Regions from separate parts of the Bacillus sp. JJ722 genome, predicted to be linked through region 3. Evidence: riboswitches for the same ligand, from Rfam matches in the RefSeq annotation. Region 3 holds a riboswitch; each other region holds the start of a gene.

Region 1 (14,712 bases), on a different contig from region 3:
GCATTCTTATCGTCAAAGAAAAAGACGCTCTGACATGGAAAGTGGAAAGCTACAAAATAAAATATTATTAGAATTAAAAAGAATTCAGTACCTTCCCATCTCTCCAAAATCATCATCTAACATTACTGAAAATCATGGAATAAACCTAGACTTAGATATAGAGACGTTAACAAAAATAGTACTGTTTTTATCTAATTTTTTCAGTATAAGACAGAACGGTAAAGCTAAACAGGATAATGATTCTTCAGATCGTTTAGATATAAACTTAGATGCTGAAACTCTAACAACGATTACAACATTTTTATCCAATTTATTTGATAGCACCCAAAATGAAGATCAGCGAATTGGGCTATTTGGTATGTTGGATTTGAACTTGGATGAAAATGATTATTCATCTATTGAAAAGCTCTTATCACATTACTTTAATAATACAAATGATGGTGATGCTCAAGAAAAAAAGTTTGATTTCAATCTTGACGCTAATAGCATTGAAACACTCGCTAAAACATTTTCTCATTTATTTAAAAACATGAAAGATCCTAATCAAGGGCCACTAGAAGGCTTGTTGGACATCAAACTGGATGCAAAAAGTTTAAAATCCATCACAACGTTTTTACCATATTTTTTCAACAAAACGAATGAAGAGAATCAAAGTAATAATCTATTTAAAATGTTTGAAATTAACCAATTATCAAGCATCACTACATTCATATCTAACATATTTAACAATAGTACTAACGAAGAGAAAGAAAGCGATGGACTGTTTAATATGTTTAACCTGAATTTAGATGCAGAAACGTTAACAAAAGTTGCTCCAAAAATATTTAATATATTTAGTCAGCTTAATAGTGATAGCTCATCAGATGAGGAAGAAGAATTGCAAATAATCGACTCACAATAATAATAAATCATTAGTTTAATATAACGAATCATACTACTATCCGAGAAAAGCAGTGAACTTCTAACGAAGAAACTATTCACTGCTTTTTAAAGTTATACTTCTAACTTTACTCAGTTGAAACGAAGTCACTTATTACTGACTATTTATTAATATTTGTTGTAGCTGCACCCGATAATAATCAATAAAATAAACAATACGATATAAAATACAAATCCACTTCCACCATAACCAGATCCACCACAATAACCTTGTGACATTTTCAACACTCCTATTTCTTTTGTCCCATTAGCCTTTCACAAAATTAAGATATTCTCGAAAACAAAATTTGTTTAGGACAAACATATAAGGAGCTTAGCGGAATTATATATTTGAGTTTATAACCTACTTAAACCATAAAAAATAAAACAAGCAAAGTTAGCCCAAGGTAATCTTTATCTACTGCCTAGCCTATTTATGAGGCTACAATTACATTCCAATGACTAAACTCACGCTCGAAAATGTAGTAGTGTATTGTACAAATTTATTGTTATACAGATCAACCGTCAAGATTTCTAAAAATTTTTTCTATTTTGCATTGACAATGATATTGATAATCATTATCATTTATAAGTGAAGATGATTATCAATTAAACAGCCCAAGGGGGACCAAATGAAAAAAGGAATTATCATACATATACTTCTAGCTTTACTCGTGGTATCTGGATGTTCTCAAAAAACCAGTGTAGAAACGAAAAAAGCAGATTCTAAAACAGAAGCTACAGCTAAGTCTACTGAAATAACAATTACTGACTTTGCTGATCGAAAAGTTACATTTGATAAAGCACCAAGTAATGTCGTTGCGTTGAGCAACGGTGATATGGATATCATTTATGCATTAGGGGGTAAATTGGTTGGTAGACCAACCGCACACGGCAAAAATGCTACTCCTGATCTCCAAGCTGTTGAACAAGTAGGATCTTCACATGAATTCGATTTAGAGAAAATCGCTAATTTGAAAGCAGACGTAGTACTAGGAAGCAATCCTATGAATTTGAAGGATGTAGCTGCGGTAGAAGGAATTGGCTCAAAGATGATACTTACTAATGCAAATTCTATCAAAGATATACAAAAACAAATTCTATTATATGGAGATCTTCTTCAAAAACGTGAGAAAGCAGCAGAGCTAAACAAAAATATTGAGGAAAAGCTTGATGAAATATCTCAAAATCAACCGGGTGAAAAAGTCAGAGTATTATTAATTTATGGTGCACCTGGTACCTATCTAGCTGCCCTCCCTAACTCACTGAGTGGGAATATTCTTGAAACAGTTGGAGGAGAAAATATCGCAGCTGATTATCCAGCTCTTGATCAATACCCACAATATGCACAAATAAGTGCCGAAAGAATTATTGAATCAAATCCACAATATATTTTATTGATGGGTCACGGTAATCCAAAAGAAGTAAGAGAAGGATTTATGAAAGAAATGAAACAAAATGCAGCTTGGAATAATCTTGATGCAGTTAAAAACAATCGTGTAGAAGTACTACCATCAAATCTATTTGGAACAAATCCAGGAACACAAGTAACGGAAGCCATTGACCTATTAGACGGGTTATTGAAATCCGCGAAGCAATAACGATGAATATTCAGCAAAGAACTATAAGAAGAAAATGGGGCATCATCATTACTCCCATTCTGCTTCTAATCGTATCGTTCTATGGAATTACGTATGGTTCGGTTTCAATATCATTATCTGAAATTTGGGACGTATTCACAACAAAACAACAAGCTGTTCACGAAACGATCATTCTTAATTTAAGACTTCCAAGAGTATTGATTGGTTTGTTAGTCGGAGCATGCCTAGCTGTTTCAGGTGCATTACTTCAAGGTGTTATGAGGAATCCTCTTGCAGACCCCGGTATTATTGGTGTCACAACAGGAGGTGGTTTAGCAGCCAGCATCACCATGATTATGCTTCCGCAATTTTCTTATTTGCTACCTGTTGCTGCTTTTATTGGCGCATTGCTAACTTCACTTGTTATATATGCATTAGCTTGGGACAAAGGCGCTTCACCGTTGAAAATTATACTAGCAGGTGTCGCCATCAATGCCCTGTTAGGTGCTGTCCAAAGTGGTGTCATGGTCATTTACAGTGACCGAGTTCAGTCTATTTTACCTTGGTTAGCCGGTGGTCTAAACGGAAGAAGCTGGTATCACTTTGAGTTTATGGCGCCATATGCACTAGCTGGTCTCATACTTTCACTATTCGCTATTAAACCCGCTAACTTGTTGCTCTTAGGTGATGATTCTGCAAAACTTCTTGGTCAAAAAGTAGAATTACAACGTTTACTCATTATCTTATTAGCTTCTCTGTTAGCAGGCACAGCCGTTAGCGTTGCTGGACTAATTGGCTTCGTTGGTTTAGTTGTACCACATGTGATTCGACTCTTAATAGGCGATGATTATCGCTACTTAATTCCTCTCTCAGCAGTTGGAGGTGCGATTTTAGTTGTATTTGCTGATACAATTGCTCGATCTTGGTTCGATCCAATCGAACTTCCAGTGGGTATATTACTAGCAGGATTAGGAGCACCGTTCTTTTTAACTTTATTAAAGCAACGGAGGTTAATTTAATGATAGCAGTTGAAGCGAGAAATATTGCCCATCATGTTGGCGAGTTTGCCTTACAAGATATCAACCTTACGTTTCCAAAAGGACAAGTGACAGCCATTGTTGGACCTAATGGTTCTGGTAAGTCTACTTTCTTAAAAATAGTGGCGCAGCTTCTATCCATTCATGAAGGTGATGTTTTTATTCATAATAAAGCTAGCCGGCACTATAAACAAAAAGAATTTGCTCGCGTTCTATCGATGCTTCCACAATCTAAACAATCGCTTCCTGATTTAACAGTAGAAGAATTGATTTCTTTTGGTCGCTATCCCTATAAAGGTATATTTCAACAGAAATCAAGCGCAAATGACAAAGAGATTATACAGTGGGCGATGAACATTACTGGAACAGTGAAACATCAAGAGAGAATGTTCCACCAACTATCTGGAGGAGAACAGCAAAAGGTTCGTATTGCCATAGCTTTAGCACAACAAACAGATATTATTTTACTTGATGAACCAACAACATTTCTCGATCTTTCTCATCAACTTGATGTTATGGAAATGCTACAGGAAATCAATTTGGAATATGGAATAACCATCGTAATGGTATTGCACGACCTACAACAAGCCGCTACGTATTGTCACAATATGATTGCTATGAAACAAGGCCGTGTAGCTCAAGTAGGTCAGCCAAAACAAATTCTAACATCACAGTTTCTAAAAGACGTCTACGAAATTGAAGCATGTATTAAGTTCGAAGATGATTTTCCAATTATTATTCCAAAACGAAAAGGTGGAGATAAATATGATTATCGTAACAAACAAGTCCAAACTCATTAAAGGAGAAGGACCAACATTAGTCAACCGATTTAATAAAGTTGGTAGAGTAGAAACGATGAAGGGGTTTATCAACCTCGAAGTCCTTCTCACGCAAAACACTGCGGAATATGATGAAGTCACCATCTTAACAAGATGGGAATCAAAAGCTGACTTCCAGGCATGGATGAAGAGTAGCTCGTTTAAAGCTGCTCACGCTAAAGATACCATCCCTGAATTTATAATTGAAAACAAGATTACTTTTTATGATGTAAAAATTATAAGAGAAGCGATCCATACGAATCATTCGTATTCAAATGTGATTGCACATTAATTATTGCCCCCCTATTTCCCTTAATATAGATTGTAAAGCCACTATTCATTTATCCCGTGAATAGTGGCTTTACTGCTACTGCAACTTATTTTTCAACTGTTTAATCCGTTCTGAAAATTCCGGTTCTTCGTGAATAAATTTAAATTCCTCACTTTGTAATACCGTAACAAACATATCTAAAACAGGTAAAGTAAATTGGCCTTTCTGCTCTTCTTCCAATTCATCTAAAAACCAAACATCTTTCACACCTATTGTCATTGCTGTATTTTTATTTTCTATCAAATCAACCATATTACGAAGCGCTGACAAGCATTTCTCCTTTTGTTGATGCTTTGCATAAATTTGCACCAAACTAAGTTGATTACTCATCAACATATTCTTGCCTAAGCCTTCTTGTTCAAAAACCTGGCCAATTCTTGAAGAAAGGCCAATATACCGTTCTGCTAAAGATAGATCGTCTTCTTCATAGGTATGTGCAAGACTAGTAATTGTAGCGTCTAAATCAGTTATTTGTTCAACTAATTGCTTTTGCAATAATACTCTTGCATCCCTTTGCTTACCTGCTTGCTGATAAATATTTGCCATCAACGTTGATGGATTATACTCTGGCATTCTTATTCTTTTTAGCATCTCTAACGATTGGTCGTGCTTTTCAAATACTAAGTATCCAATGCTTAATTGGATGATAGATGCCTCTACAAGCATTATATCGTTACAATTTTCAATAATTTCTTCAAAAATGGAATTGGTCCTTTCAATTATGCCCTTTGTTCGTTCTTCATCATTGGCTAAACTTGAATACGTATTCACTAAAATGGATAAAGAGAACTTTAAGTTATAATTTGGATGATATCTCTTCATATATGAAAAGCACTGTGCAATGCCTTCTTCAAATTGACCATTAATAAATAATTGCTCACACTCTTGATAAATCTTCTTTACCTTATCCTCTGAAATGGTGGTGTTATAGTTTAGCAATTCATCAATTGTAATGTTAAAAAAACTAGCTAAATTTGGAAGTAATGTAATATCTGGATAAGAAGCACTACTTTCCCATTTCGAAACGGCTGCTGTAGATACGCCCATGAAGTTTGCTAACTGTTCTTGTGTTAATTTCTTCTCTTTTCGTAATCGACTTATAACCTCTCCTATTTGTAAACGCTCCATATTAACAACCACTCCCAATAATTTCAATTTATAACTTCATCTTAAGCATAAAGAATCCCTACACTTTGCACAATGGAGTGAAAGTATAGGGATTCTCCTTAAATATTAACTATTGGTTAAAAAATGAAGCCTGGCTACAAGAAAGTATTTAACGTACTACTTTACATTAGCTATTGAATCGATTGTAGAAGCTGTTTCATTTCTTTTAACTGAGCTTGTTGAACTGTAATGATTTTTTGTGCGATCGCTTTTACTTCTTCATTATTGGTATAGTTTAAGATGTTTGAAGCCATATTAATGGCGCCTTCATGATGAGGTATCATTTCTGTTAAGAAATCTTTATCAATGTTACCTGTAGACTCAGCACTCTCCATTGCTTCCATCATCTGTTTATGAGCCGCGTTATACCCTTTTAAATACTCTGCTTCCTTAGTCTTATCAACTTGTGGGTTCTTCTTCAATTTTGCTAACAAAGCTTCCATTTGAGCAATATCTTCTAGCTGCTCTTGTACGATTGCCATAGCGAGCTTTTTCACTTGCTTATTGCTTCCGTATTTTAGCACGTTCTCAGCCATAGATACCGCAGCTTCGTGATGAGGTATCATTTCATATAAAAAATCTAACGAAGGATCACCTGTTTTCGGTACACGATCCATCTTTTCCTTCATAACTTGAAGAATGCTTTTATGATTATCAATATATGCTTGTTCCTTTTCACTTAATTCCGCATACGCTTGCACACTGAATAAGCAAATTATCAAAGTAAGCAAACCTGTAAAAATCTTGCGGATACCACTATTCAACAATATTTTTCCCTCCTAAACATAATCTTCATTTTATTATGTTAGAAGAGTGTTATTTCTATACGAATATTTATCGAATTCTAACTGATATGATGACTTGCACTTCAAAATACAGCTCTTATTTCTTAGCAATATAAACTTTTAATAATTTTCCCTTTATGGTCGTTCTTTTCATAGCATGTAACACAATATCGCCTTTGCCATTTAATATCTCAACAAAAGATGCCTGTTCTTGGATGGTGATAATTCCTATATCATCCGCTGTTACGCCAGGTATTTTAGCAATTGTACCAACAAAATCCACCGCTCTTATTTTCTTTTTCTTACCACCATTGAAATAAAGCTTTGTAATATCTTTATTTAATTCTTCACTTTTCAAGTGTTTAACATCAGGCATTTGTTTCATTTTCTCAATGAAAGTAGGTTTAGCTTGGTCTACTTCTGTTTTAGTGGGAGCCGTTTTTCTTGATATGTTGAAGCCAATATAGTTTTCGACTTGAGCAACTAATTCATTTTCTGAAGGTGTGATCAAGGAAATAGCTATTCCTTTATTCCCAGCACGACCAGTTCTGCCTGTACGGTGAACATAGCTCTCCTTCTCTACGGGAAAATCATAATTGAAGATGTGTGTAATATTGTCTATATCAATACCTCTTGCAGCCACATCAGTAGCGACTAAATAGCGGAAGGCCCCTTTTCTGAAATCATCCATCACCGCAAAGCGATCTTCCTGATACATCCCACCATGCAGTTGATCACAATCGTAATTTAACACATCCAATTCTTCATACAATTCCTTCACACGCTCTTGCGTACGACAGAAAATAATGGCGCTATCAGGGTTTTCAAGGATAGTAAGATCACGAAGCAATGCTAGTTTCTCATCTTCTTCAACAGTATAAAGAACATGGTTAATATTCTCCGTCGTTAATCCTTTTGCTTTTATTTCAATGTAAGTTGGTTCATTCATATAAGAAGAGCAAAGACGCTCAACATCCTCTGGTAAAGTTGCAGAGAATAATGCTGTCATTCTCTCCTTAGGAAGCTGTTCGATAATAGCAGAAACTTGATCAATAAAACCCATATTAAGCATTTCATCACTTTCATCAATTACTAAATATTTTAAAGCCTCTACTTGAAGTGTGCCTTTCTCAATATGATCAAGAACTCGCCCTGGCGTTCCCACCACTACATGTGTTTTTTGTTTTAAATCTAATTTTTGTTTCGCAAATGATTGTTTTCCGTAAATTGCGGCTGCCTTAATTCGTTTGAATCTACCAATATTCGTAAAATCTTCTTTTACTTGAGCTGCGAGCTCTCTCGTTGGTGTTAATACTAAAGCTTGCGGTTTATTCTCTAACCAATCTATCATTTCGCAAATAGGGATTGCATAAGATGCAGTCTTACCACTCCCCGTTTGTGATTTAACTACATGATCTTGTTGTTTTAAGGCAACCGGTATTACTTTGCTTTGTACCTCAGTTGGCTCTTTGTATTGTAAACTTTCTAATGCTCTCAATATTTCCTTGCTCAATGGAAATGAATGAAAAGTAATTGTGCTCATGTTTAACCTCATTTATGTGATTTAATATTTTTATTTCGTTCTCGACTAAGCATAACACGTAAAACTATCAAAACTATTCCCCCGGAAATAAAATTTTCATTTTGTTATATGCTCTAACTCCGTTAAAAAAGATGCCCTTCAAAAATTGTGAACATCTCCTCCTATTCACCTTATGCAAGTTTACAAACATCCACCCACTTCTCTGCTTTTGAATAGGTTTGCAATTCATCACAAGTCAGTTCAATAGCGGAATTGCTACTTCCGCAGGCTGGAAATAACGTATCAAAACGCTTCATTGATTCATCCAAATAGACACGTAAATCACGCTTTAAGCCAAAAGGACAAACACCTCCGACAGCGTGTCCAGTAAACTCTAATACTTCATCCGGATTTAACATCTTTGCCTTATTGCCAAATTCATCTTTATATTTCTTGTTATCAATCTTAGTATCACCTGCTGTTACAACTAAAATAGCACTATCACCATCTTTAAAAGACAGCGTCTTAGCAATTCTAGCAGGAATTACTTCTAGCACCATAGCAGCAAGTTCAACTGTCGCACTTGATTGGTTAAATTCACGAATTTGATCTTGTAAATGAAATTGTTTAAAGTATTCTCTTACATTTTCAATTGCCATTAACCTTTTCATTCCTTTCTTTCATTACCGTATTAACTAAAGATATATGTAAAAATTATACAACAAGAAGAAACGAATGCAAAAAAACTAATTTCTTCTCTAGTAGAGAACCATTACTCTTCCTAATACTCCTTGATTAGAAAAAATTTATAACTACTATTTTTATCTGAACCACCAATAAAGTAAGCGTTTACTATTAGAAATTTTAAATTTTTTTGTATTGACAAAACGAAAATACCGAAGTATTATTCAAATTACTTAAAAAACTTTATAAAAAATAACTTATCCAGAGCGACCGAGGGACTAGGCCCTATGACGTCCGGCAACCCCCAATTTGGGAAGGTGCCAATTCCTGCAGAATGATTTTCATTCTGAAAGATAAGTCGAGATAAAGATATTGTTTCGATGCTTCTTTCAGTTGAAAGGAGCATTTTTTTATTAAAAAAATAGCAACGTGTAAAATCGCACCGGCCCTTTTTGGAGCGGGTGACCCCGCTTAAGAAAAAAGGAGAATATGACATGATTAATATTCAAAATGTTTCGAAGATTTATAAAACAAAGAAAAAAGAGGTAAAAGGAGTCGATGATGTTTCACTAACGATTGAAAAAGGAGACATATACGGAATTGTGGGTTACTCAGGTGCAGGTAAGAGTTCTTTATTACGTTGTATGAATTTATTGGAACGACCAACTTCTGGAACGATTACTGTAGATGGAATTGATTTAACATCCTTAAACTCTCATAAATTAAGACTAGCACGATTAAAAATCGGTATGATCTTTCAACACTTCTACTTAATTAGTCAAATGACCGTGTTCGAGAACATTGCCTTTTCATTAAAAGCAGCTAGAGTTCCTTCTAATGAAATAAATGCTCGTGTGGAAAGTTTACTAGAAATGGTCGGTTTGGCTGATAAGCGCGATGTATATCCAGCCCAACTAAGTGGTGGTCAAAAACAACGTGTAGGAATTGCAAGGGCGCTTGCCAATGATCCAACAGTCTTGCTGTGTGACGAAGCAACTTCGGCTCTTGATCCGACAACAACAAAGTCCATATTAAATCTATTAAAGAAAATAAATAAAGAACTCAATATAACAATCGTATTGATTACCCATGAAATGAACGTAGTGAAGGAAATCTGCAATCGAATGGCTATTATGCAAGATGGAAGAGTCATAGAAGAAGGTTCTGTATACGAGGTATTCGCTAACCCTCAAGCAGCTTTAACGAAGGAATTCATCGAAAGTGTTGTTTCTTTCGATGTTCCAGAAGTTATTCTCAATGAATGTAGAGGAACGATTGTAAAGATTATCTTCAAAGGAACGATTGCAGGAGAAGGCATTATATCTGATACCTTGCAGCAATTTAATGTAAAAGGTAACTTCCTGCATGGTTCGATTGAATATATTCAAGATTTACCTTTAGGCATTTTCATAATGGAACTTAAAGGTAACGAAATAGAAAATGCGCTTCAGTATATTCAAACACGACAAGCGCAAGTGGAGGTGTTACGTAATGGGCTTTGATTTCGCTCATCTAATTGAACTAGTCCCAGATATCAATAAAGCGTTCGGTGAAACCATTTATATGATTGCCCTATCATCTGTAATTGCAGTCATACTCGGTCTACCAATAGGTGTTCTTCTCTACATAACCGATAAAGGGTTGTTTTGGGAAAACCGTGTTTTTCAAAATATCTTAAGCTTTCTAGTCAATTTAATTCGCTCTATTCCATTTATCATATTACTAGTTGCTTTAATTCCATTAACAGAGTTTCTAGTACGTGACACAATTGGACCAACTGCTGCGAGTGTTTCTTTAACAGTGGCTGCCATTCCATTCTTTGCTCGTATTGTGGAAACATCACTTCGAGAAATTGATAAAGGTGTTATAGAAGCTGCCATCGCAGCTGGTGCAACACCATGGATGATTATTAAAGATGTGCTATTACTAGAAGCACGATCTAGCATTATATCAGGTGTTACATTGACATTAATCAGTTTAGTAGGATTCTCTGCTATGGCTGGTGTTGTTGGTGGAGGCGGAATCGGGGACTTAGCGATTCGATTTGGTTATTACCGCTACGATAATACGATAATGATTTCAACTGTTGTTATATTAATTATTTTAGTCCAGTTAATTCAGCTACTTGGCGATTTTATCTCCAAAGCTGTTGATAAAAGATAAAGAAAGTAGGAGACATTCATGAAGAAATGGTACAAAGGCTTTATATTATTACTAGCTATTTTAACAGTTACAGCCCTAGCGGCTTGCGGAAGTGACGATGCATCAAGTGATGGTGCAGAGAAAGATAAGAAAGAAATTAAGTTTGGTGCAACTGCCGGACCATACAGTGACATGGTTAAAGAAGCCATCATTCCTGGCCTGGAAGAAAAAGGCTATATAGTAAAAATCGTTGAATTCAGTGATTATGTTCAACCAAACAAAGCATTAGATAAAGGTGATATTGACGCGAACCTTTTCCAACATAGCATTTACTTAGAAAATTTCATTAAGGAAAACAAAGTAGATTTAGCAGGTCTTATTACAGTTCCTACTGCACCAATGGGTATTTACTCTAACAAATTTAAATCATTAGATGAAATTAAAGATGGCGCGACAATTACAATTCCAAATGATCCGACAAACGCTGCACGTGCATTTACAACATTACAAGATCAAGGCTTAATCAAGATTGATGAAAAAGCAGATATACTAACTGTTTCAGAAAAAGACGTTGTAGAAAACAAGAAAAACTTAAAATTCCAACCTATCGAAGCTGGTCAACTCCCTCGTTCAATTGATAGTGCTGACTTAACTGCTGTTCCTGGTAACTTTGCATTAGCAGCAAAATTCGACTTACTAACTGCATTAGCTCTTGAAAACATGCTTGACCCATTCCGTAATATCATAGCAATCCAAGAGAAAAACAAAGATGCTCAATTTGCTAAAGATATTAAAGAAATAGTAGAATCAGATGCTTTCGAAAAAGTTATCGATGAAAAATTTGAAGGCTTTGGAAAACCTGAATGGATGAAGAAGTAAGAAAAAGATCTAGAAAAGAGTGATGAATATGGAGACTTTTTCAGTTCATGGAGCACCTAGTGAATACATCTTACAAGAAGGAATATTGAACGAATTAGAAGCTAAGCTAAAAGAGCGTGGTTTTCAAAAAGTCTTGATTGTTCAAGGACAGAAGTCATGGCAAGCTGCTATGTCTTTCTTTCCGAAATTCACTAGCGTGTCCTATCAAACTTACATATATAGTGGTGAATGTTCATTAGGTCAGATTGATTTCATTGCCGCATTAGTGAAAGAAAATGGATTTGATGCAGTAATTGGTATAGGTGGTGGAAAAATACTCGATCTAGTCAAAGCTGCTTGTCACGTTTCCCATAAACCATCCGTTCTGATTCCAACGCTAGCATCTAACTGTTCGCCATGGACACCCATTAGTGTCATTTATGATGATCTAGGCACCTTTATTCGATTTGATATTTATCCAACAAGCCCAAGTCTCGTACTTGTTGAACCACGCATTTTGCTACAGGCACCTGTCGACCTTCTCATTGCCGGCATTGGCGATACTCTTGCCAAGTGGTATGAAGCAGATGTACAAATGGCTGGTATTACCAATAAACCTGTAGCATTGCAAATTTCGCATTACGTAGCAAAACAGTGTAAAGATGTAATTATTCAACATGCAAAAGGAGCTATTGAAGCTACGAAAACTGGTATGCTAAACGATGATTTCATCAAAATTACAGAAACGATTATCATGTTAGCCGGCATGGTTGGTGGATTTGGTGATTACTACGGTCGAATCGCAGGGGCACATTCCATTCACAATGGATTGACTATTTTAGAAGATACACATCATGCCTTACATGGTGAGAAAGTGGCATACGGTATACTTGTTCAACTTATATTGGAGAATAAGTGGTCTGAAATTGAGCAGCTATTACCTGTTTATTATGAACTTGGATTACCATGCTCTCTTCACGATTTAGGTGTAACTACTATTAATGAACAAGTCATTGCAAATGTGGCAGACAAAGCCACATCGCCAAATGAGTCTATTCATGTTATGCCGATTGGAACGATTACCAAAGAGCATGTATCAGAAGCAATAACAGCTCTAGAAACCAAACTGGCTATAAATTAAAGAAAAAAAGCTTATCAAAAGACAAACGTCACTTGATAAGCTTTTTTCAATAATAGCTCTATACATAAAAAGTCATTCCATTCATATCTTCTTACTATATCCTCTGTCATCCTATCAACGTTTGCTATAAGATAGAACTAACACTATTTTTGGAGGTTAATATGAATCCACTTACAAAGCATTTAATTGTCATCTCATTCGATTGTCTTTCATCATTAGATTTTTCACGCTTGGAACAACTACCTAACTTTCAAAAACTGTTACAGAAAGCCTCCTATTGTAAGAATGTAGAAACCATCTACCCTTCTGTTACTTATCCTTGTCACGCTACCATTGTAACCGGTAATTTTCCCAAACGTCATAGAATCATAAATAATACACTTCTTCAGCCAGGTAGACCATCACCCGATTGGTACTGGCATCGCAAACATATACAAGGAACAACTTTATACGATGAAGCCAAAAAAGCTGGCATGACAACCGCAGCGCTACTTTGGCCAGTTACAGCAAGGGCGAATATTGATTATAATCTTCCAGAGATTTTTCCAAATCGGCCTTGGCATAACCAAGTTGCTGTTTCATTATGGAATGGAAGCCCACTCTATCTGATTGATTTAGAGAGAAGATTTGGACATATTCGTAATGGTCTCAAACAGCCAGAACTTGATGATTTTGTGTTGGCATCTTCAATTCATACCATTAAAACTAAGAAACCAAACTTGATGCTTATCCATTTCGTGGATCTTGATTCACAACGTCACTATCATGGCTTTGATTCCAAACAAGCACATGATGCTATCAAGCGCCATGATGAACGTCTAGGACAAATTATACAAGCATTGAAAGATAGTAATATATATGACCAATCCACAATCATTGCCTTGGGAGACCATAGTTCCCTTGACGAATCAAAGGTTATTAAACTAAATGTGCTTCTTCAACAACATGGATTGATCACAACAAATGATCAAGGAAAAGTCACAGATTGGAAAGCTTACTGCAAAAGCTGTGATGGTTCTGCTTATATTTATGTAAAAGATGATAAAGATACCAAAACAAAAGCAGCTGTAACGAAGTTAATTCACGATTTGGTTGAAGATGAATCAAATGGAATCGAAAGGATATTGACGAGTGAAGAGGCTGAAGATAGAGGAGCTGATCAACAATCATTTCTCATGCTAGAAGCTCTTCTCGGCTATTATTTCTCTGAACAACTTCAAGGTAATTATATAGATGTGATTACTGAAGACGATGTCATTCAAAAAAAATATACCAAGGCTTGTCACGGTTATAGTCCAGAAAAAGCCGATTATTCAACCGTCTTTATTGCATCGGGTAAAGGTATTCAACCAAATAAAGTCATTCCAACTATGCATTTGACAGATGAAGGACCTACACTTGCTCGTTTACTCGGTTTAAACTTAGGTCAAACCGATGGAAGAGCAATCGATGAAATATTAACTTTGTAAAATTATTTTAAAGTTTCTGAACTAATATGCTACCATACTAGTTTTCTTGTACAATAAAGTGAAACTTTAATCGGGTTCTTACTGGTGCTTAATCTCCCACTTAATCGTCTTCGCTTTTACTCTCGTTTTGAAGTGGGAGTCCTAGCGCCAGTTAGAACGGGATAAAAGTGTATAAATTTTCTAGAGAGGAGCTTATCGATGAAGCATTTTACAAAAGAAGAAAATAGTTGGGTATTCTATGATTGGGGTAACTCTGCGTA
Region 2 (14,712 bases), on a different contig from region 3:
AAATAATCTACAAGAGTCTCAATATCAAACTATTGCTGTTATATGTAAAACAGCTGAAGAAAGTACTAGAGCATATGAACATCTCGTTAAAGATGTAAATATTCAATACATGAGTCAAACGACATATACATTCACAAAAGGCATCTTAGTCTTACCTGCATACTTAGCAAAAGGAATAGAATTCGATGCAGTGATTATTTATGACGCTTCTAACTATTCGAATCAAAGAAGCGTTGAACGGAAGCTATTTTATACGGCTTGTACAAGAGCGATGCATGAGTTGCATGTATTTGCTTCCAGTGAGAAAACACCATTTATGAAGCGAATTCCTATCTCAGTATATGACGTCATTCAAGATTAGATGTAACATTTCATCATCAGTCATCCTTGTGTAGTGGTTAGAAGCTCATCAAAATTTCAATCTTTTAGAGTTGTCAAAATTTCTACACCTTACTATAATCTTTGTTACAATAATAGTAATATGTACAATACAGAAACATACATAGGTGGGGGATAAATATGCAATTGAATTTTGTGAAATGTCATGGTTCAAGTAATGATTTTTTAATATTAGATGAATATAGCCATCCAATACAGTTATCAGATAAAGAAAGAGCACAGTTAACACTTACATTGTGTAATCGTGAAACGGGAATTGGTGCTGACGGTATTTTATTTTTTCAAAAAAGCGATGTAGCGGATGGTAAAATGCGCGTATTTAATTCTGACGGATCAGAAGCTTCTATGTGTGGAAATGGATTACGTTGTATAGCACGATATGCTTGTGAATTATTAGGGAAGCAGCAACTTTCAATTGAGACTATGAAAGCAGTTCTAGCAGTGGAGCAAACAGAAGATATTTTTGAAAATATTCCTACTTTTAAAGTGGAAATCTCGCCTGTCTCGTTTCTTGTTAAAGATTTACCTTTCAATGTAGAAAGTGAAACTTTCATCAATCAGGAGCTAGCTGAGTTAGCGCCGGAATTAAAGTTTACGGCTGTAGCGGTTCCGAATCCACATTTTATTTCAATTGTTGATTCGGAAGTATTAGTAAGTGGCGTGCAAGAAAAACTATCAACGTATGTAAATGGAGAAAATCCTTATTTTCCTGATGGCGTAAATGTAAGTTTTGTGGAGCTACTTGAAAGTGGTAGCATTTTTGTCAAAACATTTGAAAGAGGCGTAGGATTTACAAACGCATGTGGTACTGCAATGAGTGCTTCTACACTTGTTACGTGTTTACAAGGAGAAAATAATGTTGAAGAAATCATTTCTGTTTATAATCCTGGTGGAAAAGTGAATTGTCAAGTTCATAAACAAAATGATTCCTATTCGATTGATCTAATTGGAAATGCAACATATGAGTTTAAAGTACATGTAGAAATGCGTGATACCTTAAACGCATTTACAATTACAGATAAAATAGAGTTTCCAGAAGAATTGCTAGCATATCAGGCAATGCAAGAAGCTTGTCAACTGTATGTAAATAAATATTTGTGAAAAATATTGCTTATTGAAAACAAAGGGAACGTATGAATGAATTAAATATATTGTATTCATCGCAAAAGGAGAAAGAAATTTGAATTCTATCAGAGCAGAAAGACTAACTAAGAAAAATATTCAATATATTATTTTTATCGCGTGCCTGATTGCTGTTTATTCTTATGTGTTTTTAAGATTGGTTGATGGATTAAAAGCAAATGAATTACGAAGCTTTGACTATAAAATCATTGAGTTTTTTCAAGGCCATATTTCTGATCAATTAACAGTTGTTATGAAAGCAATCACATTTCTAGGTGGAAAGCTTGGCCTTACACTCGGTGTTCTCATTACATCCACTATTTTTTTCTTTTATAAAAAACGTTATGCTGTTTACTTAATCCTTTCATCGAGCTTAGGTGGATTATTTAACGCGTATTTAAAATGGTTGTTTCAAAGAGAACGTCCTGACTTTTACCCGTTGATTGTAGAACAGGGATACAGCTTTCCTAGCGGTCATAGCATGGCTTCTTTTATTTTTTATACTACTTTAGCAGTTGTGTTAGCTAAAGTTGCAAAAAATAAATTACTTGATATATTGATTGCGGTTTTGTTTACGATTATTGTGCTTTTAATTGGCATAAGCCGCATTTATTTAGGTGTACATTATCCTAGTGATGTAATTGCTGGATTTGCAGCCGGAGGATTTTGGGTTTGCCTATGTGGACTAGCCTTAAATTACTATGAATTTAGACGTGAACAAGCGTCTTAATTCATAGGTTTTTGCAATGTTTACGAAAAGGATTAGATATAATATTTACAAGTTGCAATAAAACAGATTGACAAATACTCATTTCATCATTATGATATAAAAAATGAAATATCAAAAAATTTAATAAAAAACTCTTATCTAGAGAGGCGGAGGGACTGGCCCTACGATGCCCGGCAACCATCATTTATGAACGGTGCCAATGCCAGTAGAAATAAAATTCTAGTCGATGAGAGCGAAGTTAAAGTTTGTAATATTACTAGCGCTCTTTCTCATTAGAAGGGGCGTTTTTTGTATTAGTAAAGTTGAAGTTAATGGGGGATGAACATGAATATTGAAACAAAATTAGTTCAAGCTGGTCAAAAGAAAGATCCAACAACAGGTTCCATAAGTACACCAATCTATCAAAATGCAACCTTCGAGCATCCGGAGCTTGGTAGAAGCACTGGATTTGATTATTCGAGAACGGCTAATCCAACAAGGAAGGCATTAGAAGAAGCGATTGCTGAATTGGAAGAAGGAGATGCTGGTTTTGCTTTTTCTTCAGGTATGGCGGCTATTACAACCGTTTTATTCCTCTTTAAATCTGGTGATCATATTGTTATATCAGACGATTTATATGGTGGCACGTATCGAATATTAGAAGAAATATTTAATAATTATGGAATTACAGCATCTTATGTTGATACTTCGTGTTTAAGCGATGTTGAAGCAGCCATTAAAGATAAAACAGTTGCCCTTTTTATTGAAACACCTACAAATCCGTTGATGAAAATAACCGATTTAGCGGCAATTAGTAAGTTAGCGAAAGAAAATAATTTATTAACTATAGTCGATAACACATTTCTAACCCCATACTTACAAAAACCAATTCAATATGGTGCGGATATCGTGATTCATAGTGCATCTAAATATATTGGAGGACATAATGATGTTATCGGTGGTTTAGTCGTTACGGCAACTGAAGAATTAAGCGAAAAGGTAGGCAGATTACAAAATAGTACAGGAACGATCCTTGGACCTCAAGATTCGTGGTTATTATTACGAGGATTGAAAACATTAGCAATTAGAATGGAACGTCAACAAGAAAATGCTCAAGCAATTGCTGAATGGCTGGCCCAACATGAATTAGTGAAAAAAGTATTTTATCCAGGTTTAGCAAATCATGCTGGAAGATCAATTATGGAGAAGCAATGTAATGGCTTTGGAGCGATGATCTCCTTTGAAGTTACTGAGGTATCAATAGTTGCAGATTTATTAAAGCATGTTCAGGTTATTAGTTTTGCTGAAAGTTTAGGTGGTGTAGAATCACTGATCACATATCCAACTACACAAACACATGCTGATATTCCGAAAGAATATCGTGAAGAAAAAGGTGTAAGTGATTATTTATTACGATTTTCAGTAGGTATAGAAAACGTGCAAGATCTAATTTCTGATTTGGAGCAAGCTTTTAAATAAATGTAGCCAGTAAAAAATCATACATTCATAATACAAGGTTAATAGAATATTGAGTTGCTAACAAATAATTTGGGGTGAATACTTCGTGAACTTTCGTGATGAAATACAGAATCGAATTTTAATAGGTGAAGGTGCAATGGGCACTCTTCTATATTCAACTGGTGTTGACCAATGCTATGAAGAGTTAAATATTATTAATCCTGATTTAGTAAGGAGCGTACATCAAGCGTATGTTCATGCAGGTGCTGATATTCTTCAGTCGAATACGTACGGGGCGAACCACTATAAGTTAAAACGCTACGGATTAGACGATAAAGTATCTTCCATTAATCGAGAAGGAATGAGAATAGCAAAAAGTGCCGCTTTAGAGCATCACTTTGTCTTTGGTACGATTGGAGCTACAAGAAGTTTACGAAAGTCGGATATTACCTTAGATGAAATTAAAAGAAATTTCAGAGAACAATTATTTAGTTTACTATTAGAAGATCCAGATGGGCTTATACTAGAAACATTCTATGATTTTGAAGAAATGGAAACGGTATTAGAGATTGCAAGACAAGAAACAACAATACCGATTATTGCGAATGTGTCACTTCATGAAATAGGGTATTTGCAAAATGGTATGCATTTAAGTGAAGCGGTGCCTATTTTAGAAGACAAAGGAGCAGATGTTGTTGGTGTGAACTGTCGTTTAGGTCCTCATCATACGATTCGCGCTTTGGAACAAGTTCCTCTACCGACGAAAGGAGTTTTAAGTGCATATCCAAATGCTAGTTTACCAGAGTACATTGATGGTAGATTACAGTACGAAACGAATGCAGAATATTTCGGTAAAAGCGCACTTTTAATGAGAGAACAAGGAGTAAGAATTATTGGTGGTTGCTGTGGTACGACACCAAGTCATATTGAAGCAGTGAAGAAACATATAACCGGACTTTCACCAATATTTGAGAAGGAAGTTTCTCCAAGAAAAATAGAAGTGAATCAAACTATACATCATGAAATTGATGAAGCTTTATATAAAAAAGTAGAGCATAAGAGAACCATTTTAGTTGAATTGGATCCACCAAAGAAATTAAATGTATCCGCCTATTTAGAAGGTGCAAAAGCATTAATGGAAGCGGGAGCAGATACAATTACGATGGCAGACAATTCGCTTGCGTCACCTCGTATTAGTAATATGGCTCTAGGATCTATATTGAAACAACAAGGTGTAAATCCACTCGTTCATTTAACTTGTCGGGATCATAACCTAATCGGCTTACAGTCCCATCTTATGGGTCTTCACACATTAGGTTTAGATGAAATTCTTGTCATTACAGGCGATCCATCCAAGGTAGGGGATTTTCCAGGTGCAACGTCTGTATATGATGTATCTTCAATGGATTTAATCAGTTTAGTAAAGCAATACAATGAAGGACTTTCTTATAGTGGTAAACCATTAGGGCAAAAAACAAATTTCAAAGTTGCGGCAGCTTTTAATCCGAACGTGAAGTATCTTCATAAAGCGGTTGGACGCATGGAAAGAAAGATTAAAGCTGGGGCAGACTCGTTCTTAACACAGCCGATTTATTCAGTAGAGCAAGTAGAAGAAATCTATCAAGCTACAAAACACATAACAGCACCAATATTCATGGGGATTATGCCTTTAACAAGCCATCGTAATGCGGAGTATATCCATCATGAAGTTCCAGGAATCACACTTCCTGATTCTGTATTACGTGCAATGGAGAAGGCTGGAAATGACCGTCTTCAAGCTGAAAGAGAAGGCTTAGCTATTGCTAAAGAGTTAGTGGAAGCGACAATGGAACGATTCAACGGTATTTATTTAATTACCCCATTTTTGCGATATAACATTACTGTAGAACTAACACAATTCGTTCGAGAAATAGATGCTAAGCAGAAAGAGGAAGTGACAGTATATGAGTAATCATGATTTATCAACATTAATGAATGAACGAATTTTAGTTCTTGATGGTGCTATGGGAACCATGATACAAGATGCAAACTTAACAGCAGCTGATTTTGGTGGCGAAGAATATGAAGGTTGTAATGAATATTTAACATTCACTAGTCCAGAGACGATTGCAAACATCCATGAAGCCTATTTAGAAGCGGGTGCTGATATTATTGAAACCAATACATTCGGTGGAGCGAGCATTGTATTAGATGAATATAATCTCGGTTCTATTGCATATGAGCTTAATAAAAAAGCGGCCCAAATAGCAAAAGTGGCATGCGAGAAATATAGCACACCTGAAAAGCTGCGTTTTGCAGGTGGATCTATTGGACCTACAACGAAAACATTGTCTTTAACGGGTGGAACAACATTTGACGATTTACAAGCTTCTTATAGTGAGCAAGTAGAAGGGTTAATTGATGGTGGATGCGATGTATTAATAGTAGAAACGTGTCAAGATATGCTGAATGTGAAAGCTGCTTACACAGGTATTAAACAAGCATTTGCTAAAACCGGAAAAGTACTTCCGATTATTATTTCTGGAACAATTGAACCTATGGGCACTACATTAGCAGGGCAACCAATCGATGCTTTTTATTTCTCTTGTGAGTATATGAACCCTATTGCAGTTGGTTTGAATTGTGCGACTGGCCCTGAATTCATGACGGATCATGTGCGTACATTATCTCAATTAGCAAACACAGGTATTAGTTGTTATCCAAATGCTGGTTTACCGGATGAAGAAGGTCATTATCATGAATCTCCTGCATCACTAGCTAGTAAAGTAAGACAGTTTGCAGAGAAAGGTTGGATAAATATTATCGGGGGGTGTTGTGGTACGACTCCTGCTCATGTGAAAGCGATTGTAGAAGAAGTAGCAACGCTACCACCACGGCCAATTCCAATTGAAACACATAATCACGCCGTTTCAGGTACAGATTCTTTATTATATGATGATAGTATGAGACCTTTATTTGTAGGTGAACGAACAAACGTCATCGGGTCCAGAAAGTTCAAACAATTAATACGTGATAAATCATTTGAACAAGCTTCAGAAATTGCTCGTGCTCAAGTGAAAAAAGGAGCGCACGTTATTGATATTTGTTTAGCAGACCCTGATGATGATGAGTTAGGAAATATGAAGGAATTTGTCAAAGAAGTGGTGAAGAAAGTAAAAGTTCCGCTCGTAATTGATTCAACAGATGATGCTGTTCTTGAGCAAGCTTTGAAATATTCCCAAGGAAAAGCTGTTATTAACTCAGTGAACTTAGAAGATGGCGAAGGAAAATTCAAAAGTGTCTCAAGCCTCATTCATCAATATGGTGGTGCTCTCGTTGTTGGAACTATTGATGAAAAGGGAATGGCGATTACAGCTGAAGACAAATTGCGAGTTGCAAAGCGTTCATATGATTTGTTGGTAAATAAATATGGTATGAATCCGAAAGATATTATTTTTGATCCACTTGTATTCCCAGTAGGAACAGGTGATGAACAGTATGTTGGCTCTGCCCTTGAAACGGTAAAAGGCATTCAAGCTATCAAAGAAGAATTGCCAAATAGTTTAGCCATTCTTGGAATAAGCAATGTTTCATTTGGGTTACCACCTAGAGGTCGAGAAGTATTGAATGCCGTTTTCTTATATCACTGTACGAAAGCTGGACTTGATTACGCGATTGTTAATACGGAAAAATTGGAGCGCTTTGCAAGCATTCCGAAAGAAGAAGTAGAACTTTCCGAGAGATTATTATTCGAAACAAGCGATGAGACGCTTCAACAATTTACAGCTTATTTCCGAGATAAAAAAGTTGAAAAGAAAATCGATACGAAGAAGCTATCGCTTGATGAACGATTAGCTCAATATATTGTAGAAGGAACAAAAGAAGGGCTCATAGCTGATTTAGATGAGGCTCTTGGGGAAGGCAGAGCTCCTTTAGACATTATCAATGGGCCATTAATGGCAGGGATGAGTGAAGTTGGTGTTCTATTCAATGATAATCAACTGATTGTTGCGGAAGTATTACAAAGTGCGGAAGTTATGAAAACATCTGTTTCTCACTTAGAGCAATTTATGGAAGTGAGCGAAACAGGTAATTCAAAAGGTAAAATCATCTTGGCGACTGTTAAAGGCGATGTTCATGATATCGGTAAGAACTTAGTAGAGATTATTCTTGCTAATAACGGTTACGATATTGTTGATTTAGGTATTAAAGTAACGTCTCAACAAATAATAGAAGCTGTTGAGAAATACAAACCATCCATGATTGGGTTATCTGGTTTATTAGTTAAATCTGCACAGCAAATGGTTTTAACTGCTCAAGATTTAAAAGATAAAAGCATCGATACACCAATTATGGTAGGTGGAGCAGCGCTATCAAGGAAATTCACAGATTTCAAAATTGCTCCGGAGTATAAGGGGACAGTTCTCTACGCAAAGGATGCAATGGATGGCCTAGCACTTGCGAATACGATGCATGATGATGAGCAAAAACAAGAATTTGTGGAGGCACTAGACGAAAAAAGAAAGAAATCTTTAGCTCTAGCTGCCCAAAGACCAACTAAAGAAAAGAAAGCGGAAGAAGTAGTTATTACGGTTAATCCAGCTGAAGTTAAGGTGCCTGAAGACACAAAACGTCATACGCTAGTCGATTATCCTTTACAGACAATTATGCCGTATGTAAATCGTCAAATGTTAATCGGTCATCATTTAGGATTAAAAGGTAAGTTAGATAAGCTATTAGCGGAAAAAGATGAAAAAGCATTGCAACTGACTGACTTAGTAAATACTTTATATGCTGACTTATTGCAAAGTGATTATAGTGTCAATTCGATTTATCAATTCTTCCCTGCACAAAGCGATGGTAAAAAAGTGATTGTGTACAATCCGGAAAATTATAATGAAGTGCTAGAAGAGTTTGATTTTCCAAGACAAGAAAGTGCGCCATTCCTATGTTTAGCAGATTATTTAAAGCCAGTAGGATCAGGTGAAATGGATTATGTCGGATTCTTCGTTGTAACCGCTGGTAAAGGCATTAGACAGCGTAGTGATGCGTGGAAAGAGAATGGAGAATTCTTAAAAAGCCATGCCATTCAATCGATTGCTCTTGAAACAGCGGAAGGATTTGCAGAGCGAATCCATCAAGTAATGCGAGACAAATTAGGCATTAGTGATCCAATTGAAATGACTATGAGAGAACGTTTCTCTGCCAAATACATTGGTCAAAGATTTTCATTCGGCTACCCAGCTTGTCCAAATCTTGAAGACCAAGAAAAGCTATTCCGTTTGTTGAAGCCCGAAGATATTGGAGTTCAATTAACGGAAGGTTGCATGATGGAGCCAGAAGCTTCTGTATCAGCGATTGTGTTTGCACATCCTGAGGCTAGGTATTTTAATGTGGAGAGATAGCGGGTAATAATGGGTTTGATATCTGTATAAATCAGAAGTTTGACTAGTTTTCCTGATAAAACCAGTAGTTATGATTGTGAGTAAACCTTCTTTTATCTTATTTAAATTGGATGAGAGAGGGTTTTTTATTTGGCTTATGTAAAGGAACCGTATTTTTCTAAGGAAATGGAAAGCTTTTTTAAAATTGATAGGTGATCTTGCACAATAACAAAGATTATACAAAAAGGGGTCGTTCAAAAAGTCAGTGATAACTGACTTTTTGGACAGCCCCCTTTCTTACTGCAAGAAAATATCACCATTACCGTTAAAAAGTTTAGTAAACTGCATGATACGCTCATGATTTTTCTGAAGGTATTGATCAACCTCATCAATATTTTGTGCTTTTAAAGACTGACTTAGTGCTGTGAACATATTAATTGTTGAGTAGTGTGGCTGATGCTTCGTTAAGTTATAAATGATCATCGACATACGCATTGAGTCTTGCTTGATATTTTGAAAAGCTTTCAATAGAACGTCGTTATCGTAGCTTTTAAAAATTGTTTCAATAAAATTATATGTTTCAATTAAGTACCCATAGTAGTCGTTTTTTTCTTTTGCGTGTATTTGATGTAGAATAATCGGTTTTAATTGAGAAATTAGTTCATTATTATTTTTTTTGATTAATTGATAAAGAACGATCTTTTGTAAATCATGTAAAAACAAACAATTATCAATAAATGTTTTTTCAGAAAAACCTTTTACATATATACCTTTTTTATCAACAGAGTCTATGTAATTTTTTCGAATGAGTCGTATTAATGCAGTCCGTATTGGTGTGCGACTCATTTTTAATTCCTGGCTTAAAATGTTCTCAGATAATTTATCGCCAGGCATGTATTCGGCTCTAATAAATCTTTCTAGCAATTTGTGATAAGCTTGTCCAGCTAAGGAACCCATATTATTCTCCTCTCTCTAATTTTTAGATTAATTGAAAATAGACAATATGTCATTTAAGTTTACAATATTTTAGTAAATTTCTAACGATTAATTTATACCTCGTTAACAATCAATTGTTATATTCATCTTGTATACAAGTTGTACAACTATTAAATTTTTCGGAGGTCAACATGAAAAAGTATAAGTCGCTTTTCTTAGGTTCTATGTTAATGGGTGCAATAGTATTAAGTGGATGTAGTGATGAGAAAGATGCGAATGCAAAAGGAAATGGTGAATTGGAAGAGTTTGTAATTGCTTACCTTCCACAAGAAAGTTCTGAGCAAAAAGCGAAAGTTGACGCAGCTTTTGAAAAAGATTTAGAAGAATTATTAGGTGTAGAAGTATCATCTTATCAAGCAAATAGCTATAACGCTGCCATTGAAGCCATGAAAAATGATAAAGCAGACTTAGCATTATTTGGAGCATTTTCATATATTGTCGCAAATGAACGTGCCGGTGCGGAAGCCATAGCTGGAATTAATATGGACACAGAACAACCAATGAGTGTGTTCATTGTCCCAAAAGATTCTTCAATTTCATCTCTTGAGGATTTAAAAGGAAAGACAATTGGATTTGCAGATCCTGTTTCAACTTCCGGGCACTTAATGCCAAAAGCACATTTAATTGAAGAGTTAGGTGTGACCGTAGAAGAACTTGAAAAAGAAGGAGAATTCTTTAAAAGTGTTCAGTTTGCAGGAGGACATGATAAGGCAGTAATCGGTGTTACAAATAAGCAGTATGACGTAGCAGCTGTATCACCGGGTGTACTAAAAATGATGATAGATAATGGTGTGATTAAGGAAAATTCATATAAAGTTATTGAAGAAGTACCGAATATTGAAGTTGGTGCAGGCGGTGCTTTTGCAATTCGTGGAGATCATACAAAGGAATTAAAAGAGGAAGTAAAAGACTTCTTATTAAATTATGATGATCCTGCTTATTTAGAAGCATTAACAGGTAGCACAGATACGAAGTTAGCAGAAGTAAATGATAGTGATTTTGAAGAATTTCGTAAAGTAGCAGAATCACTGAATCTAAGTCCGGAAGAATTATTAGCACAATAAGGAGAGCGATATGAACATACAGTTTGAACGAGCGCAAAAAGTGAAACAATCACTTGGCATATTATTGTTTGTCCTGATCATTGGCTTTTCTGTTTGGTATGTGGAACTTGATATCGTGGAACTATTCGAGTCAATACCAACATTTTTTCAATTTATTTTCACAGATTTTTTACCACCAGATTTTAGTGAGATTAGTAATTTTGTTGGACCGGTCGTTGATACTATTTTCCTTGCCTTCATTGCAACAGGTATTTCATGTGCGTTAGGGCTTGTGCTGGCGATTTTAATGGCGCAAACTACAGCGCCGTCAAAAGTGCTTCGTATGGTATTAAAGGCAATTTTAACATTCTCACGAAACATCCCATCACTTGTCTGGGCAGCGGTATTAGTTGTGATTTTCGGAATTGGGAATTTACCAGGCTTACTCGCATTAATTGTCTTTGGCACAAGTTTTCTAGCACGTGTCTATTCAGAGGCAATTGAAGAACTCGATGACCATGCAACAGAAGCAATTGTTGCTTGTGGTGGTAATCACTTTCATGTTTTAAAGCATGCGATTATGCCGCAGTTTATGCCGAGTTTTTTAAATTGGTCACTTTTTATGGTCGAAATCGGCATTCGGGCAAGTGCTATCTTAGGGCTAGTTGGCGCTGGTGGATTAGGAACGATGATTAAACAAACGATGGACTTGTTTCAATATGATAAAACGGCAATGGCGATTGTGATTATGATTATCTTAATTATGATTGTTGAAACAACATCTCAAAAATTAAGGGAGCGAATTATATAACATGACGACGAAGCATGAAGCTATACAGCTGCCAAATGTTCGAAAAAAGAAAATTCCTATCGCTCATGAAAAAACAAAAAGACAGCAACAACTCTTCTTCGGTATAAGTGGACTACTTTTTGTAATCAGCTTATTAGTTGTGGAAATTGATTGGAAGCAATTTGTAGAAGGGGTAGAAAAATTGCCAGCCACACTCAGCAATATGATGCAAATATCACTGACGATGTTACCAGATTATTCAAAAGAAATGTTGGCATCATTAGTTGTTGCATTACTTTCATTACTATTTGGATTAGTACTTTCAATTGTAACGGCGTTTTTAGTAGCGCGTAATATCGCACCTTTTATGTGGTTAAGTTACACAATTCGCTTCTTTGTAATGATGGTTCGTGCTGTGCCGACAACAGTGTGGGTATTGATTGCCGTTGCCAGTATCGGATTTGGATATATGGCAGGAATCTTAGGATTAATCCTACCAACTTCTGCCTATTTAATACGGACGTTTGCAGCACAGATTGAAGAAGTAGGAGATGACACAATTGAAGCATTACGGTCAGTTGGTGCCAACTGGATTCTAATAGTATTTAAAGGGTTATTACCAAAGTTAAAAACAATATTTATTGCGACAATTGCTTTTAAGTTTGAAATTAATGTTGCAGAATCTGTTGTACTTGGAATGGTTGGTGCAGGCGGTGTTGGGATGTTAATCCAAGACTCTATTGCTTACTACAACTTCGGTGACATGACTTTAGGGATTATGATTGTCTTTTTTACGATGTTTATAATTGAGACATGTACAGGTTTATTACGAAAGAAATTGCGTTAGGAGTGAAATCATGAAGCCTTTACTACAAGTGAAAAATTTAGAAATGCAGTATACAGATGGTACAAAAGCCTTGAATGGCATATCGTTTGATGTGAACGAGGGTGAATTTATTGCTGTAATTGGGCCAAGTGGCGCTGGTAAATCGACATTACTACGTTCAATTAACCGACTTGTCACGCCAACAAATGGAGAAATTCTTTATCAAGGGGACTCGTTAATGACAGCGAAAAACAAAGTGCTACGTCAATTACGATCAAATATCGGTATGATTTTTCAACATTACAATGTTGTCGATCGATTAAGTGTTTTAGAAAATGTTCTTCACGGAAATCTTGGAAGAATGGGAACTTTTTCAGGGTTATTCAATCGCTATACAGAGGAACAGAAAGAAGAGGCAATTGCTTTACTTGAAAAAGTCGGGCTGAAAAATGAAATCCGTAAGCGTGTTGATGAATTAAGTGGTGGGCAGCGTCAGCGAGTAGGTGTATGCCGTGCTTTAGCACAAAATCCATCACTTATTTTAGCGGATGAGCCAATTGCATCACTAGACCCTAAATCATCAGCAATTGTTATGGAAAGTATTTATCACAACTGCTTAGAACGAGGCATTGCTTGTCTTGTTAACTTACACCAAGTGGATGTGGCGAAAAAATATGCAACACGCATTATTGCGATTCAAAAAGGTCGCGTGCTATTTGATGGTGCACCAAGTGAATTAACAGATGATTTAATTGTACGTTTATATGAAGGAAAAGAAGAAGAATTAATGGCAGGATAAGGAGAGAGTCTACTATGAATCAGACAAAAACAATAGCATTTGAATCGATTTACAACTTCCGTGATATGGGCGGTCAATTAACTAAAGATGGAAGACAGGTTAAAGAATCCTTATTATTCCGCTGCGGCGAATTAGGTCATGCCACAGAAAATGATATTGAGCTATTAAAGAATTTACAACTGCAAACAATTTTTGACTATCGTGAAGAGAAAGAAGCAAACGAAGGTAAAACACCACATATTGAAGGTGTCGAAAATATTCGTATTGCAGCTAACAATTTAGAAGAAGAATCATCATCTCTTGAAGGGTTGCTTCATAATGAGATGTGGAAGAAAGAAAATGCATTAGGTACGTTTTATACAGAAATGCTATTCGGCAACCCAGCATACCAAGAGCTTATTGCACGTATTAAAAATAAAAAAGCACCTCTTTTACACCACTGTACAGCAGGTAAAGATCGTACAGGCGTTGGTGCAGCATTAATTTACTTACTTCTTGGTGTCGATGAAAAAGACATTATTTACGAATACTTATTAACGAACGAATCAACAGCCAAGCATACGCCAAAATGGTATAGCGTCTTAAAAGAAGAAATGAAAGACCATCCTGAACTATTTGCACAAGTAGCAAATGTTAAACCTCAGTATATGGAAATGGTCTTTGCGAAAATTCGCGAGCATTACTCAGATTATGACACATACTTTAAAGAACAATTTGGCTTAAGTGGTGAAGACATTAACGACATTAGAGAATTCTATCTTGTATAATCACGATGTTCTGTCTTATTTTAAATACTTATTGCTAGGCATTATGTCGGATAGTGCTTTGTGTGGCGAACGAAATTTAACAACTCGTTAATATTAGTATATAAATGACATAGTTTATTGTTAACATAAACTACTATAACCTGAGTAGTAACTTTAATGTGGAGAGATAAAATGAAAAACCTTTCTTCATATAATGAAGGATAGGTCAGACTGTAGGCAAACTGGAATTTTTACGAGCTTGTATACAGTCTGAAGGGGGGCTGTCCGAAAAGTGATTTCAATCACTTTTCGGACGCCCTTTTACGCTTTATTAGCCCTTCGAAGTAGGTTGCGTGAAATAGATAAACTCGGCTGTTATGTTAGAATACCTATATTTGGCGCTTTCGTTCTAGATGTAACCTATGTATCTTCTTAAAAATCTAAAGAATTACTTTCCCATC
Region 3 (3,991 bases):
AACTGATGTTGAGTGTAATGAGGTAACACCTGTTGCAATTTCAATTGCATTCTCTAAATCAGCGATAATATCATCAATATGTTCAATGCCGATTGATAATCGCACTAAGTCTTCTGTAACACCTGACAGCTCCAAATCTTCCGTAGAAAGCTGTTGATGTGTTGTACTTGCTGGATGAATAATTAGACTCTTCGCGTCACCCACATTTGCTACATGACTCCAAAGCTTCACATTGTTAATTAACTTAGCACCTGCTTCTCTTCCGCCTTCGATTCCAAACACAACAACTGCACCGGCGCCTTTCGGTAAATACTTCTCAGCAAGAGCATGATCCTTATGTTCCTTTTCTCCTGGGTACAATACCCATTTAACAGCTGGATGTGCTTTCAAATACTCAACCACTTGCTTCGTATTGGCGATATGCTCTTTCATTCTCACATGCAATGTTTCTAGCCCTAAACTAAATTGGTATGCACTGAATGAACTTAATGCTGGACCTAAATCACGTAGTAACTGAACACGTGCTTTAATGATGAAAGCAGCAGCACCAATCGCTTCACTATAAACCAAATTATTATAGCTTGGATCTGGCGTAGTAAATCCAGGGAATTTCGGTGAATTCCAATCGAATTTACCACCATCTACAATAATTCCACCAAGTGTTGTACCATTTCCTAATAGCCATTTAGTTGCTGAATGGATTACAATATCAGCTCCATGTTCAATCGGTTTGCATAGATATGGTGTAGCAAATGTATTATCAATAATTAATGGAATACCGTTTTCATGAGCTATACTTGCTACTTTTTCAATATCTAATATGTGTAGACTCGGATTGCCAATTGTTTCAGCAAATACTGCTTTTGTTTTATCATTAATAGCCGCTCGGAAGTTTTCAGGATCTTCTGGATTTACAAGATGCACCTTAATTCCGTATTTCGGTAAAGTATTAGCAAATAAATTAAATGTTCCACCATAAAGCTTTGAAGCTGCAACAATTTCATCACCAGCTCCTGCAATATTTAGGATAGTTAGTGTAATGGCTGCCATTCCGCTTGCAACGGAAAGAGCTCCAATTCCGCCTTCAAGTAACGCAACTCTTTCTTCGAACACAGATGCAGTAGGATTATGAATACGAGAATAAATATAACCATTTTCTTTCAGACCAAAAAGATTCGCTGCATGATCAGTATCCTTAAATACGTAAGCATTGCTTTGATAAATCGGTGTTGAACGTGCTCCTGTAACTGGATCTGCCTGAATGCCTCCATGAATACTCAATGTTTCAAAACGATAATTTGTTTCGTTATTGCTCATATTTTCCACTCCCATATCTTTGTATTCCTCATCAAAAAAAGCTTCTTCGATAAGAAGAAGCTTTAAGGCCATTTCTTCTTATCTTTACAGAGTATTTCTTCTACTCTGCTGGATTTAGCACCGTGTAACTCATACCGGTTGCTGGGCTTCACAGGGCCAATCCCTCCACCTCTCTTGATAAGGTTATATTTAAAACCAAGTAATTTTATCAACTTTATTAGAAATATACCATCATTTCCAAACTTAGTCAATGAATTTTATTAAAAATTCAAATATTTCACACTACTTGTTGAGATCGACTTAATAAAAAAATGGCTTCAATGAGTAAAACTTGCCGATAATTGCCTTGTACTTGAATTTTATTCAGCTTCTGCAATTGACGAATGGAAGCTTCACCTCGAATGATTTGTTGTATAGAGTCTTTCGATCCAAACAAGTGAATACGATACGTTCCTTTATCTGTATAGTTTGTATGCAATTCCGAAGTAGATAAAAACAAATGCCAATTTTCTTCTTTAGTAGAAAAAACCACCATAGTATGAGCCTTCTTTAATAACACATGCAACTGCTCTCTATGTTCTAAATTAGATAACATCAATTGTAAAATACGCTCCACATCCGCCACACCCTTTTCATTCATCTTAAGAATAGAGATACCACATGTGTGAGAGTATTTCCTTTAATATTTGCTCGACAAGTTTCTTCGTCTTTGTCGATTATTATCATTATATACTTCTAAAAAGCTCTAATAAATATGGTACAGAATGAAATGCATATATTTTGTGATGTAGCTTACCTTCTTTAAATACCAACAAGCATGGCACACTCTCCACTTCATAACTCTCAGCTAATTCACGAATATAATTCACATCACATTTCCCTAATTCGACAGCTGGTACGATCTCCTTAACAACTGTTAACATCTTTGAAGCTACTTGACATGTCCCACAAATAGGAGTGTATAAATACAGACAAAATGAATCACCTGTTGCTATTTTTTTTACTATTTCTTCCCCATTCCATTCATTCATGTTGCTTTATTCATCCTTTATTTAAAAATTGTGTATGTACTTCAAAATTAGCACTCAACAAGACAGTTGCTATATGATTATTAGGCGCGGTCGCAACTTCTCGATATGCTTTATCAATGTACAAGTGCTTCGCTTCAGGCATTTCACGTTTAAATTGCTTACGTAGCTTTTCTCCCGACTCATCTTGATCAACCATTATGTATACTTCTTTATCATATAATTCATCCACAAACGCATCCATCTTTTGAAAGGATATCGTACCATTCGTACAAAGAATTTCCACATCTTCTTTTAAGACTTTTTGTACTTTCTTCTTATCAGATGTACCTTCAACAATTATCACTTTCTCTAATAGAAAATCTTCCATTCTTATCACCTTTTACAAATGATCTCATTAAGTCTAACATAACCTATTTTGGCGTTAATATCTATTTATAATGATTAATAAAATGAACACCGGTTCTTTTTGGATCGAAGGAAAACATCACTCACAAAAAAGAGGCATGTCTTGAAATCAAAACATGCCTCTTTATCAACTTAATCTTCTTTTGTCATTTCCTCATATTGCTCTGAAGTCATTAATTTCTCTAACTCAGATGCATCAGACGCTTCAATAACAACCATCCAAGCTTTTTCATAAGCCGATTCGTTAACGAATTCTGGATTGTCATTTAACACTTCGTTAATTTCTATAACTGTACCGCTAACAGGCGCATAAAGTTCAGAAACAGTCTTAACAGATTCCACACTGCCGAAAGGCTCGTCCGCTGTTAATGTATCGCCTACTTCTGGAAGTTCAACGAATACGATATCCCCTAGTTCTGCTTGAGCAAAATCTGTGATACCAATTCTTAATTTGTCGCCTTCTACTTTTACCCATTCATGTTCTTCAGAATAACGTAAATCTTGTGGTACTAATGCCATCAAAAACCCCTCCAATAATAATTTATAAAGACAAATGAGCTAATTATAACCACATTTGCTGAAACTGATCTTCTTTAAAGCCAACAGTTACTTTCTTTCCGTCCGTTACGATTGGACGTTTAATTAACATTCCATCGGATGCTAATAATTCAAACATCTCTTCTTCGGTTGCTGTTTTTAGTCGATCCTTCAACCCTAGCTCACGATATTTCTGTCCGCTAGTATTAAAGAATTTTTTGATTTCTAATCCACTTTTGCTATGTAAATCTTGCAATACTTCCTTTGAAGGTGGATTCTCCACAATATGTATTTCTTTAAATGCTAAATTATTCGTTTCTAACCATTTCTTTGCATTTCTACATGTACCGCATTTTGGGTATGAATAAAATGTTAATTCCATTATTTTCACTTCCTTTAGAATACCTTTTTACCCTGGAAAGCACAAAGGTTTTATCTTAGTTATCTACCACCTACAATAACAGCAATTAACAAAAAAACAAAATGTTTTCCTCATCATTCATACTTATAATTTATCATGATATTAACATATCACCTTTATCTCCCTTTTCACCAACTACAATACCATTTCTCACAAAGAGGGTGTCCAATAGGTAATGTTGCTTTAGATTTTTACATTTACGTGAAAGGCATTGTTCCCATTTATAGGGAGATGCATGCATTTCATCTCTTTCAAAAGCGCCAATTATAGGCATTTTCAA

Evidence for each region. Region 3 has a riboswitch for S-adenosylmethionine ahead of V7014_RS21915 (O-acetylhomoserine aminocarboxypropyltransferase/cysteine synthase family protein). Riboswitches for the same ligand answer to the same signal wherever they lie in the genome.
Region 1: linked by a shared signal. The riboswitch ahead of V7014_RS15830 (methionine ABC transporter ATP-binding protein) and the one ahead of V7014_RS21915 (O-acetylhomoserine aminocarboxypropyltransferase/cysteine synthase family protein) in region 3 are both predicted to bind S-adenosylmethionine.
Region 2: linked by a shared signal. The riboswitch ahead of V7014_RS11835 (trans-sulfuration enzyme family protein) and the one ahead of V7014_RS21915 (O-acetylhomoserine aminocarboxypropyltransferase/cysteine synthase family protein) in region 3 are both predicted to bind S-adenosylmethionine.

What each region holds. Positions count from the first base shown of each region.
Region 1 covers NZ_JBALMO010000124.1:6,209-20,920, reverse strand. Annotated here, with positions in the region: gene V7014_RS15880 (hypothetical protein) at 1-901, shown strand, start outside; gene V7014_RS15875 (YjcZ family sporulation protein) at 1,048-1,158, opposite strand; gene V7014_RS15870 (ABC transporter substrate-binding protein) at 1,551-2,519, shown strand; gene V7014_RS15865 (FecCD family ABC transporter permease) at 2,522-3,517, shown strand; gene V7014_RS15860 (ABC transporter ATP-binding protein) at 3,517-4,335, shown strand; gene isdG (heme oxygenase) at 4,301-4,645, shown strand; gene V7014_RS15850 (helix-turn-helix domain-containing protein) at 4,721-5,812, opposite strand; gene V7014_RS15845 (DUF305 domain-containing protein) at 5,983-6,618, opposite strand; gene V7014_RS15840 (DEAD/DEAH box helicase) at 6,734-8,179, opposite strand; gene V7014_RS15835 (YbaK/EbsC family protein) at 8,350-8,817, opposite strand; SAM riboswitch class I at 9,097-9,202, shown strand; gene V7014_RS15830 (methionine ABC transporter ATP-binding protein) at 9,337-10,344, shown strand; gene V7014_RS15825 (methionine ABC transporter permease) at 10,334-11,005, shown strand; gene V7014_RS15820 (MetQ/NlpA family ABC transporter substrate-binding protein) at 11,024-11,863, shown strand; gene V7014_RS15815 (iron-containing alcohol dehydrogenase family protein) at 11,892-12,983, shown strand; gene V7014_RS15810 (alkaline phosphatase family protein) at 13,145-14,452, shown strand; gene V7014_RS15805 (MFS transporter) at 14,651-14,712, shown strand, end outside.
Region 2 covers NZ_JBALMO010000083.1:8,034-22,745, reverse strand. Annotated here, with positions in the region: gene helD (RNA polymerase recycling motor HelD) at 1-361, shown strand, start outside; gene dapF (diaminopimelate epimerase) at 520-1,500, shown strand; gene V7014_RS11840 (phosphatase PAP2 family protein) at 1,580-2,251, shown strand; SAM riboswitch class I at 2,383-2,484, shown strand; gene V7014_RS11835 (trans-sulfuration enzyme family protein) at 2,576-3,709, shown strand; gene V7014_RS11830 (bifunctional homocysteine S-methyltransferase/methylenetetrahydrofolate reductase) at 3,795-5,639, shown strand; gene metH (methionine synthase) at 5,632-9,072, shown strand; gene V7014_RS11820 (GntR family transcriptional regulator) at 9,349-10,008, opposite strand; gene V7014_RS11815 (phosphate/phosphite/phosphonate ABC transporter substrate-binding protein) at 10,179-11,111, shown strand; gene phnE (phosphonate ABC transporter, permease protein PhnE) at 11,122-11,901, shown strand; gene V7014_RS11805 (PhnE/PtxC family ABC transporter permease) at 11,903-12,727, shown strand; gene phnC (phosphonate ABC transporter ATP-binding protein) at 12,738-13,505, shown strand; gene V7014_RS11795 (tyrosine-protein phosphatase) at 13,520-14,272, shown strand.
Region 3 covers NZ_JBALMO010000224.1:13,391-17,381, forward strand. Annotated here, with positions in the region: gene V7014_RS21915 (O-acetylhomoserine aminocarboxypropyltransferase/cysteine synthase family protein) at 1-1,317, opposite strand, end outside; SAM riboswitch class I at 1,393-1,501, opposite strand; gene V7014_RS21920 (hypothetical protein) at 1,595-1,957, opposite strand; gene V7014_RS21925 (thioredoxin family protein) at 2,043-2,348, opposite strand; gene V7014_RS21930 (toprim domain-containing protein) at 2,359-2,715, opposite strand; gene gcvH (glycine cleavage system protein GcvH) at 2,886-3,272, opposite strand; gene V7014_RS21940 (arsenate reductase family protein) at 3,316-3,672, opposite strand.